Regions from separate parts of the Massilia sp. 05N420 genome, predicted to be linked through region 2. Evidence: predicted binding sites of a transcription regulator. Region 2 holds the regulator's gene; each other region holds the start of a gene.
What was found. Region 2 encodes FNR, which switches genes on or off when oxygen is low (the NO sensors DNR and NnrR bind a similar motif). Its sites were predicted from a motif close to TTGATNNNNATCAA; they were not measured.
Positions count from the first base shown of each region.

Region 1 (6,344 bases), on a different contig from region 2:
CCTGGCCGCGCGCGGCGTTGGCATGACGCTCGTCGGCGAGGTGGCGGAAGTGGGCCGCCGCCGGCGCATAAGCCGCGGTGCAGGCGGCGTCGAAGCGCTCCCACAGGCTTTTCGGGGCGGCGCCGGACAGGCTGTCGAGGGCTTTCCAGCGCTCGCGCATGCTGCCGACCTTCTTCGCCAGTTCGCTCATCGCCAGGTTTTGCGTCGGCAAGGCTTCCACGGTCTTGATCAGTTCTTCGCGCGACACATTGCCGCCCCAGCGCGCCCAGTCGGACAAGCGCTTGAGTTCGGCCCGCACATGGGCCAGGCGGTCGGATTGGGCCGGCGTCAAGCGCATGCCCTTCTCACGCGCTTCCTTCAGCGACTTGTCGAGCTCGGCCGCCGTGCCCAGCGAACCCTGCTGCAGGGCTGCCTCCATCGCATCCATGATGTCGAGGAAATGCTGATCGGCGCCACGACTGCGGCCCGGCTCTTTCGCTTCTTTCGGTTTGGGAGATTCCTTGGGCTCGCGCGGCTTGCGCGCTTCCGGCTGCGGCAGGCTTGCCAGCAGGGCGTCGAAGCGCTGCTGCAGCGCGGCCGCGGCCTCGCGGTGGGCCGACTGCGCCAGTTGAGGCAGGCGATGCCATTCCTTGCGCAGCGCGTCGGCGTTCAGTTCGGTCACCGGCCTGGCCTGCTGCTCGGTAATGAAGGTTTCACGCGCCGCCAGCGCGGCCCGGCCGGCTTCGATTTCATGCAGGCTGGCCTGCAGCTTCTGGGCCTCGAGGCCGAATTCGGCCACCAGGCTGCGCGGCAGCGAGGGATGTTCGGCTGCCTGCAGGGCTTCGGCCTGCTCCCGGGTCAGGGCTTCCAGGCGGGCGGCCAGTTCGTCCGACGGCAGCGGCTCGCCCGGCAGCCGGCGCAGCGCGGCCAGGCGGTCGATCATGGCGCGCTGCAACTGCACCTGGGCTTCCAGGCGCTGGGCCAGCGCGGCGCGCACGCCGGCAAATTCTTCCTGCAGCTCCGGGGCGGCGATGACCGTCCATTTGCGGTCGAGGTCGGCAACATGATTGGGTGTCAGCAACTCGTCCTTGAGCAGTCCGCGTGCCTGCTCCAGCGTCGCTTCGCCGCGCCGCCGTTCCGACTCGCGATGCCGGTGGGCATCCAGGCGCGATTGCATCAGCTTGGCAACCCGGCGGTCGGTATTGCGCATCGCCGTATGGACGCGCTCCAGCAGCTCGGGGCCATGGACGAATTCGGCCGCGGCCAGGCGCAGCTCGGAAAATTCGCATTGGAGGATGAATTCCACCGCGGCGGCCTCGTCGCCCTGGATCCGGCTCAGCTTTTCGGCCTGCAGCGCGCGCTGCGGGGCCGCATTGGAGCCCGACCCCGAGGAGGCCGCCTGTTCCGGTTGCGCCCCCTGTCCAGCCGGCTTGTCGCCGGGCTTGTTGTCGCCCGGCCGCTTGAATAGGAACTCGAACATGATGAAATCGCACTTCCAAAATCGCCATCATAACAAAACCCTGATGGCCTCGCGCCACCGGACTGGCGCGTGCGGTCCGCCGCCCGGCCAGGCTTCAGTGCAGCAGCGACAGCATGGCGTGGCGCCGCCCGAATTCCGGCCCCGGCCCGTCGTGTCCATGCCCGTGCGGCTCGTACAGGGGATGACGGGCATCCACCGCCTCCGGCCGTCCGCGTCCGCGCCTGACCTCCCCGCGGCGCTCGCGGGCGACGGCGTCGTGGGCCAGCATCTGGTTGGCGATCGCGAACCAGGCCTCGCCGCGCACCAGGCTGCGCGCCAGCGGGAACAGTTCGTGTTCCTCGCGCTCGAGGCGGCAGCGCAGGGCCGCGATGCAGCGCTCGACGGCTTCGCAAAAGCCGCCGCGGTCGACACCGCGCGCGCCGGCGTCGACGCAGGCTTCGGCCGCCGCCAGCGAGTCGATGGCGGCCTGGCTGAGCTGTTCGAGGTCGAGCAGCAGGCCGTCGGCGGCCTCGGTGGCGCGGCGCAGGGCCGGCACCAGGAACTTGTCCAGCTTGCGCCAGTGGCAATCGTCCACCACCTGGCGCAGCCCGGCGCACAACCGGGCCGTCTGGGAGGGTATGAGGATGCCGTCATCGTCCGGCAGGGAATGCAGCTCGCGCGCAAGCGACTGCAGCGCCGAGCGAACGGTGGTCTGCTCCACGGACAAGGCAACGAGGGTGTAAGTTGACGTCAGCATTCGGTCTCCGCTCAGTTTTTCGCCGACACAAAGCTCAGCCTGACCGGCAAGGTCGAGCAGGAAGCTTGGATGGGAGGCGTATGTTTTGAACAGGCCTGCAGGAAGGGGTGTCCCCGTATCGTTGTTCATCGGCCTGAAAGAGCACCTAGTGTACGGACGGGTTTTGGAGGCGGGTTTGATCTGGCTCAAACGGCACCCGCCTCTGAACAGCACGGCAGGAAGACTTCAGGCAGCGATACTCTCGGGCAAGAAAAATATCGCGCGCAGCCGCGCCGCCACCTCGTCGGGATCGCTGCGCCCCACCTCGACCGCCGGACAGCCATGCCAGCGTGCGCAGCGCGCCACCGCGGCAGCCAGGTCGCGCAGCAGGCGCTCGCTCGGCCGCACGCCGGGCTCCAGCGCCACCGATTTCAGTTCGAACACGCCGGCCGCGCGGTGCGCCTTGGCGTCGATGCGCCCGATGAGCTGGCCGCGGCGCAGCACCGGCAGCGTGAAATAGCCGTACTGCCGCTTCTCCGCCGGGGTGTAGCACTCGAGACGGTAGTCGAAGCCGAACAGTTCCAGCGCGCGGCGGCGGTCCCAGACGATGGGGTCGAAGGGCGACAGCAAGGTGGTCACGGTCGGATTCAGGCGCCCCGCCGCAGCCTCCTCCAGCAGCGCCGCATGGTCGGGATGCACGAACACCGGATCCTTCCAGCCATCGACGCGGGCGCGCAGCAGCAGGCCCTCGTCCGCCAGCGCCTGCGGCGCCACGTGCGGCGCGCGGGTGCGGTGGTAATCCGGGACCCAGGCCGCCCTGGCCAGCCCCAGCGCCTTCACCGCGCGCAGCACGAATTCGCGCCTGACTTCTTCGATGGCGGGCGCGCGGCTGTCGTCCCAGCCGGGCAGCACGCGCTCGGCCAGGTCGTAGACGCGATGGAAATTCTGGCGCCGCGCCACCATCACCTTGCCGGCTGTGAACAGGGCTTCCAGCGAACGCTTCTCGGGCTTCCACTCCCACCAGCCGCCGCTCTTGCCGTCCGTGCGCTCGAAGTCGGCCGCCCGCGTCGCGCCATTGAGGCGGATGTGCTCGAGTACCCTGTCGACCTGCTCGGCATGCCCCTTCATCCAGGACGCGCCGGACTTCCAGCCCATCGAATGCGGGTCGAGCATGCGGTGGCGGTACAGGCCATAATCCTCGATCGGAACGAAGCAGGCTTCGTGGGCCCAGTATTCGAACAGCTTGCCTTCGGCCAGCAAGGTTTCGAGCCAGACCGGATCGTAGTCGCCCAGGCGGCTCCACAGCACCAGGTAGGGGCTGCGCGCGACCACGCTGATGGTGTCGATCTGCAGCACGCCCATGCGGCGGATGGCGGCCAGCACGTCGTCCCTGGTGGCGCGGGCGCGGCGGGGCTGCAGCATGGCCTGGGCCGCGAGGTGTAGGGCGCGCGCGGCGCCGATGTCAAGAGTAAGTTCGCTCATTCGCCCATTTTATTTGAGCTATTGCCATGTTGCTCATCCGTCGTAGAACTTTTGTCAGCGCCACACTGTCTGCGCTATAGTGAGCGCCCTGGCTCACCCACCTTCCTGTAAGACATCCATGCGGCTGCTGCACACTTCCGACTGGCACCTCGGCCAGACCCTGCACAACTTCGACCGGACCTACGAACACCAGCGCTTCCTCGACTGGCTGCTCGACACCATCGTCGCCGAGCAGGTGGATGCCTTGCTGATCGCGGGCGACATCTTCGACAACTCGAACCCGTCGGCCGCCTCGCAGCGCCAGCTCTACCGCTTCCTGCAGCAGGCGCGCGCCAAGTCGCCGCAGCTCGACATCGTCATCATCGCCGGCAACCACGATTCGCCGGGCCGCCTGGAAGCGCCCGGTCCCCTGCTCGAGGCCCATGGCACCAGGGTGGTCGGCCACGTGCTGCGCGATGCCGAAGGCAGCATCGACGTCGAGCGCATGGTGGTGCCGCTGACCGGCCGCGATGGCGCGGTCAAGGCCTGGTGCGTGGCGATCCCCTTTCTGCGTCCGGGCGACGTGCCGCGCATCGAGGCCGCCGAGCGCGAAGGCGACAATCCTGCCGTCGACGCCTACCTGTCCGGCATCGCCCTGCTCTACCAGCGGGCCTATGAGCTGGCGCGCAGCCGCTGTTCGAACGGCGAGGCCATCCTGGCGATGGGCCACTGCCACATGACCGGCGCCGATTCCTCGCCGGATTCCGAGCGCCGCATCCTGATCGGCGGCACCGAAGCCCTGCCCGCGTCCATGTTCGACCCCAGCATCGCCTACGCCGCCCTGGGCCACCTGCACCTGGCGCAGAAGGTCGGCAAGCAGGACCACCTGCGCTACTGCGGCAGCCCGCTGCCGCTCTCCTTCGCGGAAATCGGCTACCAGCACCAGGTGCTGCGCATCGACCTCGACGGCGGCAAGGCCAAGGACATCGTGCCGCTGCCGGTGCCGCGCGCGGTCGAGCTGCTGCGCGTGCCGGCCCAGCCGGCGCCCCTGAAACAGGTGATCGCGGAACTGGTCGGCCTCGACCTGCCCGAGCTGCCGCTGCACGAACAACCCTACCTGGAAGTCCGCGTGCTGCTGGACGGTCCCGAACCCAGCCTGCGCGCCCAGGTCGAGGCGGCGCTGGAAGGCAAGCCGGTGCGCCTGGCGAAGATCGAGCCGACCCGCAAGGTCGTCACCGCCGCCGGCATCGAGGCCGCCCTCAGCCTCGACCAGCTGGCCCAGCTGCAGCCGGACGACATCTTCAGGCGGCTATGGCAGCAGCGCTTCGGCGACGATGCGCCGGCCGACCAGCTGGCCGCCTTCGCCGAACTGCTCGGTGCCGACGGCCTGGAGGGCGCATGAAGATCCTGCGCATCGGCGGCAAGAACCTGGCCTCGCTGGCCGGCGAATTCGAGGTCGACTTCGACAGGGAACCGCTGGCATCGAGCGGCCTGTTCGCGATCAGCGGCCCGACCGGCGCCGGCAAGAGCACCCTGCTGGACGCCCTCTGCCTGGCCCTGTACGACGCCACGCCGCGCCTGATCAAGGGCCCGCGCGCCGGCAACTTCCTGCCCGACGTCGGCGATGACGTGCTGTCGGTGCAGGACCGCCGGACACTCCTTCGCCGCGGCACCGCCGAAGCCTATGCCGAAGTCGACTTCGTCGGCAACGACGAGGGCCGCTACCGCGCGCGCTGGAGCGTGCGCCGTTCGCGCAACCGCGCCGCCGGCGCCCTGCAGCCCGTCGCCATGAGCCTGCAGCGCCTGCCGGACCTGCAGCCGGTCGGCGGCACCAAGACCGAGGTGCTGGGCGAGATCGAGCGCCGCATCGGCCTCTCCTTCGAACAGTTCACGCGCTCGGTGCTGCTGGCCCAGAACGAGTTCTCGGCATTCCTGCGCACCGACGAGAACGAGCGCGGCGAACTGCTCGAGACCCTGACCGGCAGCACGGTCTACGGCGAGATCTCGCGCCGCGCCTTCGAACGCTGGCGCCAGGAACAGGAAGCGATGCGCCGGCTGAGCTCGCGCCTGCAGGACCAGGCCCCGCTGGCGCCCGCGGAGCGCGAAGCCCTCGAAGAGCAGCATGCCCAGGCCAGCCAGCAACTGGCCGACGTCGACACGCGCCGCGCCGCACTGGAAGAACACCTGCGCTGGCACCAGGAGCTGGCGCGCCTGAAAGCCGCGGAGACCGCCGCCGACGGCCTGCTCGCCGCCGCAAACACCGAGCTGGATGCGGCGGCCGAGCGGCGCCGGCGCCTGGCCACGCTGGACGCGGTGCAGCCGGCGCGCCCGCTGATGGCCGACCTGGCGCGCCTGGCCGACGAGCAGCGCCAGGCCCAGTCTCAGCTGGCGGCCGGCGAACAGGAACTGGCGCGTGCGCTGACGGCCCAGCAGGAAGCCTTGCGCGGCCAGATGGAAGCCGAACGCAAGCTGGAAGCGGCCGAGGATGCCCAGCGCGCCGCCGCACCGCAACTGGACCGCGCCAAGGCCCTGGACGCGACCCTCGACACCCTGGTGCCGGCCCACGCCAAGGCGCGCACGGCGCATGAGGAAGCGGTCGCCGAAGCGCAGAAGGCCGAAGCGGCGCGCCAGGCCAAGACCCAGGAACTGGCCGCCGCCCGCCAGGCCCTGCAGGACACCTCCGCCTGGCTCGAAGCCCAGCACCGGCTG
Region 1 is NZ_JBFTMX010000050.1:9,890-16,233, reverse strand. It holds gene AC1DIX_RS23985 (DUF349 domain-containing protein) at 1-1,459, opposite strand, end outside; gene AC1DIX_RS23980 (hemerythrin domain-containing protein) at 1,554-2,195, opposite strand; gene AC1DIX_RS23975 (winged helix-turn-helix domain-containing protein) at 2,421-3,656, opposite strand; gene AC1DIX_RS23970 (exonuclease SbcCD subunit D C-terminal domain-containing protein) at 3,775-5,037, shown strand; gene AC1DIX_RS23965 (AAA family ATPase) at 5,034-6,344, shown strand, end outside.
Region 1: the regulator FNR is predicted to act here: its motif matches at 2,371-2,384, upstream of AC1DIX_RS23980 (hemerythrin domain-containing protein).

Region 2 (6,344 bases):
CGCTGGGTGGCGCAGCAGAAAGCTGCCTGAAGACGGATACGAGGATGTGTGGTTCGACTCCACGCTGTTATCGGAAAGATGAAGGCAAACAAGCCATGACGACATCGAAGCGAAGCTGGCTCAACGGCAATACCATGTACGAGGGCTTTCCGCTCTATATGCGCCGGCCGGACGTCAAGGTCGCGGAGTTCGCGCGACTTCGGCCGACGTTTCCGCGATTGCTGGTACTGACGCACAAGCTGAAGCATGTGAGGGAAAACGGTCTTCCGGAAGGGGATTACAACGACTCGCTCATAACGCTGGGCAGCTGCGTGACGACGCCCTTCGATGATGAAACGCGAGGGCTGATTGCCGTTATAGAAACCTTTGCAGGCAAGCGGACTTACTATATCTATCTTGCGCCTTCATTCGATGCGAAAGCTTTTGTTCAGGGAGTCAAGGATCGTTTTCCCGACGAAGAGTTCGCCGGCAAGGTGCATGAAGACCCGACGTGGAAGTTTTTTCATGGCTATGCCGGGGAGTTTCAGTTTGCTTAGGAGCGCCGAACAAAACCTCGTGCCTGTCGCTGAGCAAGGATGCCGTACGCGGTGGCTGAACACCATGTAAACATTTAAGGATGCACTTCTCATGAATGACGCCCTTACGATTTCCGTGCCTCGCCTTCACACAGATCGGCTTACGCTTCGGGAATATCGTGTTGAAGACTTCGAATTATTTGCGGATCATTTGTCGAATGCCGAAAGCTCAGCGCATTTAGGCTCGGCAGACCGTCAGACCGCCTGGCGCATCTTCAACTCGCATGCTGGATTCTGGCTCCTGAACCGGGCTGGCTGGTGGTCTATAGAGGACCGGCAGACAGGTCAGCTGGTTGGCAGCGTGGGCGCTTTCTTCCGCCACGAATCAACCGTGATGGAGATGGGATGGAATACCTATCGGGCATTCTGGGGAAAGGGAATTGCGAACGAAGCGGCGGCGGCAGTCCTGAAGTATGCGTTCGAGGTCCGGGGTGAGCCGAAGGTTCGGGCACTGATCGCTTCCGGCAATGAATCATCGCGTCGTGTCGCCGAGCGCCTGGGAATGAGGTACGAAATGAAAACTGAACTGAACGGCAAGGAAATCAATAGTTACGTGCGTGAGAATACCTGAAGCGGCTGCGATCGGCGATATGCCGATGTCCCTTCGGGTCCCATGAGCGGACGTGGGCAGTCGCATCATGGCAATCGTATTTGCATGCGGTCCCGGACAGTCCACCTGGACGCGATTACTCCGGAAATTCCGGCGGCTGCGAAGGTGGGTTGTGGCGACGCCTATTCGGCTCCAAAAAGATGCGCATCTCGAAATCAGGCGGGAGGGGCCGCTCTGAAAGTTCGCCGGCGGCGTGCGCGCGTACTTCAGCAGAGCTCGAGTAGATCGCTGCGTCGATCAATAGGGCGGTCTTGTAGTCGCGGCGTCGGTTCATCACGCGATTCCCAATAGTGGGCGGATATGCTGAGTATATCCATTCGCGCTTGAGGTGGCGCGCCCGGCAGTGAAGCGAATCCGGCTTATGCAGCCTGGCTCGGCACCGCCCGGGATTACGTGTACTGCATCGACGACGCTGGTAGATCCTGGCGCCGATCTGCACGAATATGGTTTACCCTCGGGTGGGTCATTTCGGCACCGGTTTGCCAACCGTCGTGGTGAGCGATCGAATATCACCCAAGGCGCCGCACCAGTTCCGCCAGGCGGCGGCCACACGGTCCGCATCCACGTTGCTCAGGTAGTTCTGCCTTCGCAGGCCGGCGCCGCCATGGACATGGCGGGCCGCAACTTCGACCAGTTCACGGCGGAACAGCGCGCCGCCGTGGTCGCCGCCCACCCGCGCGGGCAGGATTTCGGCCACCGGGTGCTGAAGCGGCGCCTGGACACCACCTTCGCTAGCTTCAATGACGATTTCCTCGCCTTCAAGGAACCCGGATTCCAGCGCGGGAACATGTGCGGCATCCTTCCCGGCTCGCGCTGGGAAGGATGAGGCGGCCGCCCGGCTCAGGCTTGGCCGACCACCACCTGACTGATCTGGACGACCGGCGTCTGGTTGGTGTAATTCGGAATGTCGCCCATGATTTCCTTCGTATGCGGGCCGAAGCCGGCCTGGAAGGCATCGACCGAGTCGCAGAACAGGTGACCCATGGCGATGTAGGGCGCGTTCGACGCCGGCGCACCGCCGGCCATTCCCCTGTCGATCGTGTAGTACATTAAAGCATCGCCCATCAGTTCCTTCACCATGGGCATGTGCCGCTCCCGGTAGTAGTCGTCGTCGAAACGGGCGTCCGGGCCGTTGGGATACATCACGCTCACCTTGATCATCTCTGTCTCCTCGTCGTGGTTGCTTCAGTTCGATTTCGATGCCGGAATTTCGTAAAAACAGAGTTTGTCGCCACGATTCGCCATTTCCACGCCGACCTGGTCCAGGGCTTTTCGTGCAGCCTCGTTGTCCTCCGGGCAGGTGATGATGAACGAGTCCATTCCGTGTCGCGACGCCAGCTCGCCCAAGGCCTTGACGGCTTCTTTGCTGTGACCTCTGTTCCGGTACGCTTCATCCACGTATCCCCCGGCGTTGCCGATCTCTCCCACCGCTTCCGGCGCGCCCGGTGCAAAGTGATACTGGCCGACAAGAGCCCCGTCGTCGTCGACGAGATTGAAGACATAGAGTGGAAGCTTGCGTATTGGATCGAATCGAAACCCATCGAGATCGAGCCGGGTTCGGCCTTCGCGCAAGCTGCCAATGTCCTCAAGAAGCCCATGGCGGGATGGAGCGCCCGAGAGTTCTTCAACTAAGTTACTTGTCGTCATGTCGACCTCCGTTTTGTGCTTGGCCTACGTCGGACGACCAGCATGTACCCACTGGATCTTATTGTCGAGGGGAGTGCCTGAAATACAACTGCCTGGCCCTGGGCCCGCAAGGCGAACAAATGGTCGTGCAAGTCGTCGACGGCAACGTCGTCGCGCCGGAAGCCGCACCGGCCGATCAAAAGCCGGAAGCAATCCAACAGGCTGGCTGATCATGCCATCGGACTGCACTGCTCGGTCCCGGCCGCCATCGCCTTCAGCCGCGCCGGTTCGAGCAGGGTCACTTCGCGCTTGTCGACCTGCAGCAGGCCAAGCTTCTTGAAGCGCGACAGGAGGCGGCTGATGCTCTCGATGGTCAGCCCCAGGTAGTTGCCGATGTCCTCGCGCGACATGCGCAGCTGGAAGCTGTTGGCCGCATAGCCGCGCGCGGCGTAGCGGGCCGACAGGTTCACCAGGAAGACGGCGAAGCGCTGCTCGGCGCGCATATTGCCGAGCAGGAGCATGACGTTCTGCTCGCGCGTGATTTCCTGACTCATGATGCGGTGGAAGTGGCGCAGCAGGGCAGGCACCTGGCCGAACAGGTCTTCCAGGTTGGTGAAGGGGATCTCGCAGACTTCGCTGTCTTCCAGCGCGACGGCGTCGCAGTGGTGGCGGTCGGCGCTGATCGCATCCATGCCCAGCAGTTCGCCGGCCATCTGGAAACCGGTGATCTGCGCCTCGCCGGCCGCATTCACCTGGTAGGTCTTGAAGTGGCCGAAGCGCACCGCGTAGAGGTTGCGGAAGGGCTCGCCCATCTTGTACAGGGCTTCGTCGCGCTCGAGACGGCGGCGGCGGCCGATGATCTTGTCGAGGCGGTCGATGTCCGCGTCTTCCAGGCCCATCGGCAGGCACAGCTGGTGCATGCTGCAGGCCGAGCAGCTGGCCTTGAGCGCGGGAACGTTCAGCGGCTTGTCGTCGCTCTGGAAAGAGATGGCCTGGATCATCGGATAAAGGATGCGAATGGATGTCAATACCCAGGATTATACGGCCCCATGCCGAGCTTGCGTTCGCAAAGCCGGGGCTTCCTCGACGCCTGATCATACTCCGTGGCATTTTGAACGCGGCCAGGCATCGCTACTGCGCCAATCGTGCGCGGCTCAGCACGTGCTAGATTCCGTACACGACAATAGCGGAGGGGACTCATGTTCGGCTTGGCGGCATTGGACCTGGCGCGCCTGCAGTTCGCGTTCACGATGTCGTTCCACATCCTGTTTCCGGCCATCACCATCGGCCTGGCCAGCTACCTGGCCGTGCTCGAGCTGTGCTGGTTGAAGACCAGGCGCCAGGTCTTCGTCGATCTCTATCACTTCTGGCTGAAGATCTTCGCCGTCAACTTCGGCATGGGCGTGGTCTCCGGCATCGTGATGGCTTACCAGTTCGGTACCAACTGGAGCTATTTTTCCGAATACGCCGGCGCCATCACCGGGCCGCTGCTGGCCTACGAGGTGCTCACCGCCTTCTTCCTGGAGGCCGGCTTCCTCGGCGTGATGCTGTTCGGCTGGTCCAAGGTCGGTCCCGGGCTGCACTTCCTCGCCACCTGCATGGTCGCGCTCGGTACACTCATCTCCGCCACCTGGATCCTCGGTTCGAACAGCTGGATGCAGACGCCGCAGGGCTACGACATCGTCAACGGCCGCATGGTGCCGGTCGACTGGTTCAAGATCGTCTTCAATCCCTCTTTCCCGTACCGGCTGGTGCACATGTCGATCGCGGCCTTCCTCTCGACCGCGCTGTTCGTCGGCAGCTCGGCGGCCTGGCATCTGCTCAAGGGACGGGGGAGCGAGGCGGTGCGCACCATGCTGTCGATGGCGATGTGGATGGTGCTGATCGTGGCGCCGATCCAGGCCGTGGTCGGCGACATGCATGGCCTGAACACCCTGAAGCACCAGCCGGCCAAGATCGCCGCCCTCGAGGGGCATTGGGAAAACGAAGGCGACAAACCCTTGCCCCTGCTGCTGTTCGGCATTCCCAGCATGAAGGACGAGGAGACAAGATTCGCCATCGGCATCCCGCGCGTGGGCAGCTGGATCCTGACCCATACCTGGGGCGGCCAGATCAAGGGTTTGAAGGAATTTCCGCGCGACCAGCGGCCGAATTCCCTGATCCTGTTCTGGAGTTTTCGCGTGATGGTGGGCCTGGGCCTGCTGATGATCGCGCTGGGCGCCTGGGGCGTGTGGCTACGCTTCAGGAAGCGCCTGTTCGACAGCCGCGGCTTCCTGCGCATGGCCATGTGGATGGGACCGGCGGGTCTGGTGGCGGTGCTGGCCGGCTGGATCACCACCGAGGTCGGGCGCCAGCCCTGGATCGTCTATGGCGTGCTGCGCACCGCGGACGGCGCCTCGAAGATCGACGCCGGACCGGTGGCGCTGAGCCTGGCGTTGTTCGTGGTTTCCTACTTTTTTGTGTTCGGGGTCGGCATCGCCTATGTGCTGAGGCTGGTGCGCAAGGGGCCGCAGGCCTTCGATACCACGCGCATCCCGCAAGGCGGGCCGGGCAGGGGACGCACGCCGGCGCGGCCGCTGTCGGTGCCGGAGGCCGATGCCTCCGCCAACCAAGACAATATGACGTGAACATGGACATGGACATCGACATCACCGCGGTCTGGGCCGGCATCATCTTCTTCTCCGTGTTCATGTACGTGATCCTGGACGGCTTCGACCTCGGCATCGGCATGCTCTACCCCTTCGTCCCGGCCAGGCGCGACCGCGACGCGATGATGAATTCGGTGGCGCCGATCTGGGACGGCAACGAAACCTGGCTGGTGCTGGGTGGCGAAGGGCTGCTGGCCGCCTTCCCGGTGGCCTACGCCGTGATCCTGCCGGGCCTCTACCTGCCGCTGATCTTCATGCTGCTGGGCCTGATCTTCCGCGGCGTCGCCTTCGAATTCCGCTTCAAGGCCAATGACCGCGAACGGCCGATCTGGGACCTGGCCTTCACCGGCGGCTCGATGGCGGCGGCCTTTTTCCAGGGCGTGGCGCTGGGCGCCTTCCTGTCCGGGATTCCGGTGTCGGGACGCAGCTATGCCGGCGGGCCGCTCGACTGGTTCGCGCCGTTTCCGCTGGCAGCCGGCTTTGGCGTGATGATCGCCTATACGGTGCTGGGGGCGACCTGGCTGGTGATGAAGACCGAGGGCGAACTGCAGCGCCGCATGGTTGCCCTGGCGCGGCCCTTCGCCCTGCTGCTGCTGGCGGCGGTGGTGGTGGTCAGCATCTGGACCCCGCTGTCCCAGCACCAGGTGGCCGCGCGCTGGTTCAGCTTCCCGAACCTGCTGATCCTGTCGCCGGTGCCGCTGCTGGTGGCCGGGTCGGCATTCTGGCTGCTGTGGTCGCTCAAGCGCGATCCGCACCGCCAGCCCTTCATCGCCGCGCTGGCGCTGACCCTGCTCGGCTATATCGGCATGGCAATCAGCATCTGGCCGCACATCGTGCCGCCCGCGATCACGATCTGGGAAGCGGCCGCGCCGCCGGCCACGCAGA
Region 2 is NZ_JBFTMX010000001.1:187,730-194,073, forward strand. It holds gene AC1DIX_RS00850 (DUF885 domain-containing protein) at 1-30, shown strand, start outside; gene AC1DIX_RS00855 (DUF695 domain-containing protein) at 96-536, shown strand; gene AC1DIX_RS00860 (GNAT family N-acetyltransferase) at 628-1,146, shown strand; gene AC1DIX_RS00865 (hypothetical protein) at 1,262-1,459, opposite strand; gene AC1DIX_RS00870 (hypothetical protein) at 1,790-2,011, shown strand; gene AC1DIX_RS00875 (EthD family reductase) at 2,026-2,346, opposite strand; gene AC1DIX_RS00880 (GNAT family N-acetyltransferase) at 2,371-2,832, opposite strand; gene fnr (fumarate/nitrate reduction transcriptional regulator Fnr) at 3,042-3,812, opposite strand; gene AC1DIX_RS00890 (cytochrome ubiquinol oxidase subunit I) at 4,011-5,438, shown strand; gene cydB (cytochrome d ubiquinol oxidase subunit II) at 5,447-6,344, shown strand, end outside.

Region 3 (6,344 bases), on a different contig from region 2:
CGCGGACGGCAACGTGACCGCGGTGCACGTGAACTATTTCGAGGATTCGAAATCGGGCACCCCGGGCGCCGACAACTACAAGGTCAAGGGCAACATCACCTGGGTCAGCGCCGCCCACGCGCTCGAGGCCGAGGTGCGCCTGTACGACCGCCTGTTCAGCGATCCGAATCCGGACGCCGGCGGACGCGACTTCAAGGACCTGCTGAACCCGAACGCACTGGAAACCGTCACCGCCTACCTGGAGCTGGGCCTGAAGTCGGCCGAAGCCGAACAGCGCTTCCAGTTCGAGCGCCACGGCTACTTCGTGGCCGACCGCGTCGATTCCCAGCCAGGCAAGCCGGTGTTCAACCGCGTGACCACGCTGAAGGATAGCTGGGGCAAGTAAGCGCCTGCGCCGGCGGCCGCCCGCGCCGCCTCCGCCGAAGCCCGGTTCCTGCCGGGCTTTTTTTTCGCCCCGGCCACAACTAGTCGAACAGCTAGGTACGTCCTCCCTCCAAAGACCGTAAGTTGCTGTTGGTTACTATTCAGGGATAGCCGATGTCGAGGGTACTGAGAGACGCATTTTCGGTCACCCGGTTCTCGTTCTGGACCGGCCTGCTGCTGTCGTCCCTGATCGGCGGCCTGGCCTATATATTCACGGCGCGTTCCATCGAGAGCGATGCCCAGCAGCGCTTTTTCAACCACTGCAAATATGCCCAGAGCGTGATCGCAGTCCGGATCAAGTCCTATACCGACCTGCTGCGCGCCAGCGCCAGCACCCTGCAGAGCGCCGACACCGTGACGCAGCGCCTGTTCCACGATTACGTGAACGGCCTGAACCTGGCAAGGGATTATCCTGCCCTCGACTTCATCAATTTCGCCGTGTATGTCCGCGCGAGCGAGCGCCAGGACTTCGTGCGCCGTTTGCGCGCCGAAAAGAGCGCTCTCGGGGCACGCGCCGCCCAACTGGACATCGTACCGCCCGCCCCCAGGCCAGCCTATCTTCCGGTTGCCTATATCGAGCCGCAAGGGCAGCTTTCCGGCATGTACGGGTATGACCTGATGAGCAATCCCTATTTCGGCGACATGTTGTCGCGGGAGCGGGACGAAGGTACGGTGCAGGCCTCCGGTACGCCGATCCCGGTGCTGTCCCGTCCGAACGATGTCTACCTCGGCATGCGCATGCCGGTCTACCGGATGGGCGCACCGCGGGACACCGTCGACCATCGCCGTGCCTCCTACCTTGGCTCGATCGGGATTGCCTTCAGCGTCACCAAGCTGCTGAAAGGAGTGATGGACGAAATCTCGGTGCCGAACCTGAGAATGACCCTGTACGAGACCGGCCCCCATGTGGACGACGAAGTCGGCGACGATCCGGGGCGCAAGATGACGCTGTACGACAGCTACGGCACCCTCACCCTCCCCAGTCCTCCGCTCGACACCAGTAACCATGGGTTCACGGTGACCTTGCCGCTGGATTTCAACGGCCGTCCATGGACGACCGTCTTCAGCGTGCCCAAGTCCGCCCTGTACACCGACTTCGACGTCCATTATCCGAACCTGATGATGGCCTTCGGCTTTCTCGGTTCGATGCTGCTGTTCGCACTGGTGCAGACGTTGACGTCGTCGCGCCGCGCCGCTCTCGAACTGGCGAAGGAGATGACCAGCGAACTGCGCGAGAGCCAGAACAAGCTGCAGCTGTCGCACCACAAGCTGCGCCGCCTTGCCGATCATGCCTACCAGATCAAGGAGCTGGAACGCAAACGCATCGCGCGCGAGATCCACGACGACCTCGGCCAGAACCTGCTGGCGCTGCGCATCGAAGGCGAGATGCTGGCCGCCCGCACCAAGGCAAGCCATCGCCACCTGTATGGACGCGCGCGCGAGACGCTGCAGCAGATCGATACCATCATCAAGAGCGTGCGCCAGATCATCAACGACCTGCGCCCAACCGTACTCGACCTCGGCCTGTCGGCAGCCGTCGAGTGGCAGGTCAACCAGTTCGAGCGGCGCACCGGCATCCCCTGCGAACTGCGCAACGAGCAGGGAGAGATCGCCCTGCCCGACCACTGCGCAACCGCATTTTTCCGCATCCTGCAGGAATCGCTGACCAATGTCGTGCGCCATGCGAACGCGACCAGGGTCTGGGTCGAGCTGAGCCTGAACGACGGCTGGCTGTCGCTCATGGTGCGGGATAACGGTTGCGGCCTGCCGCCGGGCGGACATCACAAGTCCGGGTCCTTCGGCCTGGTCGGGATCGAGGAACGCGTCATCATCCTCGGCGGCACCTGTTCCGTGTTCAGCAAGCCCGGCGGCGGCACGACGGTGACGGTCTCGGCACCGGTCGTGAACGCACCCGAACATCTTCTGCAGGAACATCAGGAGCACGGCGCCGGTTCGGCCGTCATCTGAAGCAACCGGCGMCGATGCAGGCCGGCTCATCGCCCTCTTCCCTTTCTTCTGCGCCAGAGGCCTTGGCTCGCTATTCGCCATCGCGCACGGCCTTGCGCTGATCGGCGCACAGCGGTTCCCGCTTTAGTACACCACTTTCCTTTGATAAATGTCAAATTAAAAACAAAAACCTTTAACAAATATCAAAGCCTGAGCTTATTTCCTAAATTACATTAATCACATGCAACGCACATCAAGAAGTCTGAAAACGTTGCTAAAAATCATCATGCACAATTGGTAAATAGTTCAGCAGTTGCAGTGGATAGAATTACAATACAAAAGGGAAGCTGTTCAAAACATGCTGTCAATAAATTTGAGGATGATCATGAACGCCAACGACCTGTTCAAAGCAGTGACCGAGCTCGACCTGGAACCGATCAAGATGAAGCTGATGCACGTCGAATCGGGAGAAGGCTGGAGCCTGGAGAAAGTCAACGCTGTAGAAAAGGAATACCGGCGCTTCCTGTGCCTGATGAAGCTGTATCCTGAAGAAGATACGTCGCCCCTGGCCGATGTCGATACGTTCTGGCACTACCACATCCTCGATACCATGAAGTACGCCACCGACTGCGAGCGCGTGTTCGGCTACTTCCTGCACCACTATCCCTACGTCGGCATGGACGGCAGCGAAGAAGATGAACAGTTCCGCCTCGACAGCGGCGACCGCATGCGCGACCTGTACGAAGCCACCTTCGGCGAGGCCTACCCGGGATCGTCCGTGGAAGCCGCCGAAGCGACCGCCTTCTGCGCAGGCCCCTCGCGCGACAGGCTGAAAGCAATCGGTACGAACGTCTCCGGCGCGATCGCCTTCTGCGCGGGACCCTCGCGCGACAGGCTGAAAGCAATCGGTACGAACGTCTCCGGCGCGATCGCCTTCTGCGCAGGCCCCTCGCGCGACAGGCTGAAAGCAGGCGATACGAACGTCTCCGGCGCGATCGCCTTCTGCGCGGGCCCCTCGCGCGACAGGCTGAAAGGAATCGGTACGAACGTCTCCGGCGCGATCGCCTTCTGCGCAGGCCCCTCGCGCGACAGGCTGCAAGCCGAAGCCTGCCACCAATGACATCACCCTGATCCGGCCTTCCGCGCCGGATCTGCGCCGGGACCGGTTCTTGAGCCGGCCCGGCTTCCGGCGTTTCAGGCCGCGGCGGTCCCGGCGTCGGACTCGCTGCCGGCCCGCACCATCAGCGCGCGCAGTTCGCGGATGCTGAAATCGGATACCTCGTGCATGCGCAGCAGGATGGTCGCGCCGATCGGCAGCGTATTGTGGCGGATCTTGCTGATCACCGGCGGTGCGACTTCGAGCACGCGCGACAGTGCGGCGTCGTTCTTGAGCCTGAGTTTGCCGATGATGGCGTCGAGAACCCGGTTCGGGTCGTAGATGGAACCCTCCGGTATCCTTCTGATGGGCATGGTCTTCTTTCTAAAATAACAATCCGTGGGATATTCTTCACAACCCTTATAGGGTCGTGAAAAATCCGATAGTTTTGGGGTATAGGTAGTATTTATATGGCTGCGAGGCAGCTACCCCGAATGATACACGGACCAGTTATCTTTTGCTTAAGAGCACCTTATTTCGCCATTTCCAGCACCGCCTCCTCGACCCGCGGGTGATGCAGCCGGGCCCGCAATTCGCGCCTGATGCGGCGGTTGTCGAGCCGGCGCGACTCCGACATGAAGGACAGCAGCATCGGCGAGACCGCCTTTTCCAGCTCTGCGCGCGGCAGGCGCGGCGGGCGCGGCAGTCCGAAGGCGTCGGCCACCAGGTCGAAGTACTCTCCCATCTTCATGTGGGTATCGTCGCTGGCGTTGTAGGCGCGGCCGGGCCGTGCGCGGAACAGGGCCAGCAGGGCCAGGCGGGCGAGATCGTCGGCGTGGATGTGGTTGGTGTAGACGTCGTCCGCCGCCGCCAGCGCGGGCGTGCCCTGACGCAGCCGCTCGAGCGGCAGGCGCTCCGCCGCATAGATGCCGGGGGCGCGCAGGATGGACACCTGTCCGCCCGTGCCGACGGCCCAGGCGCGCAGCACCTGTTCGGCGTCGACGCGGCGCCGGGCGCGGGGGTTGCGGGCGGCGCGCGGCGCGGTCTCGTCGATCAGGGCGCCGCCACGGTCGCCATAAACGCCGGAGGTGCTGATATAAACGACATGGGTCCCCTCGGGTAGAATGGCGGTCAAATTTCGTGTGCGCAAGTCCAGAGCGCCCTGCCGCGGCGGCGGCGCCAGGTGCACGACCCATGGCGCGAGCCGCGCCAGGCGGCGCAGCGTTTCCGGCCGGTCGAGATCGGCCACGATGGGAACCGCCCCCGCGGCCCGCAGCTCGGCGCGGCGCGCCGGCTGGCTGGTGACGGCGAACACGCGAAAGCGCTCCCTGACCAGCGGCAGCAGCCGCATGCCGACATCGCCGCAGCCCACGATCAGGAGGCGCGGCTTGTTGAACCTGATATTGTTTAAAGTATTCATTCCGAGGATTGTATGACGTTCCAGATTACCGTTCAGCCCAGCGGCCACCACTACGAATGCGAGCAGGACGAAACCGTGCTCGCGGCGGCGATCCGCTCCGGCATCGGACTGCCGTACGGCTGCAAGAACGGCGCCTGCGGCTCCTGCAAGGGCAAGGTCGTCGAAGGGACCATCCACCACAAGCCGCACCAGCAGCGCGCCCTGTCCGAACAGGAAAAGCTGCAGGGCTATGCGCTGATGTGCTGCGTCGTCCCCGAAGGCGACGTGACGATCGAGGCGCGCGAAGTCGGCGGCAGCACCGACTACCCGGTGCGCAAGATGCCGACCCGCGTGACCGCGATCCGCCGCGCCGCGCCGGACGTGGCCATCCTCAGCCTGCAACTGCCGGCCAACGAAGCCCTCGCCTACCGCGCCGGCCAGTACGTCGAATTCATGCTGAAGGACGGCAAGCGCCGCGCCTACAGCATCGCCAATGCGCCATCCTTCAGCGGTCCGCTGGAACTGCACGTCCGCCATCTGCCGGGCGGCCTGTTCACCGACCACGTGTTCTCGACCATGAAGGAGCGCGACATCCTGCGCTTCGAAGGCCCGCTCGGCACCTTCTTCTTGCGCGAGGAATCCGCCAAGCCGATCGTGCTGCTGGCTTCGGGCACCGGCTTCGCGCCGGTCAAGGCCCTGGTCGAGCACATGATCCACCTGAAGTCGGAGCGCCCGGTCCACCTGTACTGGGGCGGCCGCCGTCCGCAGGACCTGTACATGCACGAGCTGTGCGAACAGTGGGCGCGCGAGCTGCCGCACTTCCGCTACGTGCCGGTGATCTCGGATGCCCTGCCGGAAGATGCGTGGACGGGCCGCAGCGGCTACGTGCACGCCGCCGTGATGCAGGATATTCCCGACCTGTCGGGCTACCAGGTGTATGCTTGCGGTGCGCCCATCATGGTCGACTCCGCGCGCCGCGACTACGTGGCGCAGTGCGGCCTGCCGGCCGAAGAATTCTACGCCGACGCCTTCACCACGGAGGCCGACCTGGCGCAGTCCTGAGGCGCTTTCTCAACTTCGATGAAGGGTCCAACCATGCGTAATCCGCTTCGCTCCGCCCTCGCCTTTTCCGCACTCTCCGCCGCGCTGCTGGCCGGCGGCTTCGTGCACGCCGCCGACCAGCCGGCCGCTTCCGGCTACCAGGCCGCGATCGCCAGCCCGATCCGCACCGACGACGACCGCAAGACCGACGCCAAGCGCAAGCCGGCCGAGTTCCTGGCCTTCGCCGGGGTCCGTCCCGGCATGAAGGCCCTCGACATCGCCTCGGGCGGCGGTTCCACCGCGTCCCTGCTGACGGCGGCGGTGGGTCCGAAGGGCGAAGTGTGGGCCCAGAACCCGAAGCCGAATCCCAAGCTGCAGGAACGCGTGGGCGGCTCGACCCTGCCCAACCTGCACGCGGTGGTCGCGGATTTCAACGAT
Region 3 is NZ_JBFTMX010000012.1:24,373-30,716, forward strand. It holds gene AC1DIX_RS09245 (glutamine--tRNA ligase/YqeY domain fusion protein) at 1-385, shown strand, start outside; gene AC1DIX_RS09250 (sensor histidine kinase) at 538-2,391, shown strand; gene AC1DIX_RS09255 (glycine-rich domain-containing protein) at 2,756-3,490, shown strand; gene AC1DIX_RS09260 (hypothetical protein) at 3,565-3,840, opposite strand; gene AC1DIX_RS09265 (NAD-dependent epimerase/dehydratase family protein) at 3,999-4,886, opposite strand; gene AC1DIX_RS09270 (CDP-6-deoxy-delta-3,4-glucoseen reductase) at 4,899-5,927, shown strand; gene AC1DIX_RS09275 (class I SAM-dependent methyltransferase) at 5,961-6,344, shown strand, end outside.
Region 3: the regulator FNR is predicted to act here: its motif matches at 2,533-2,546, upstream of AC1DIX_RS09255 (glycine-rich domain-containing protein).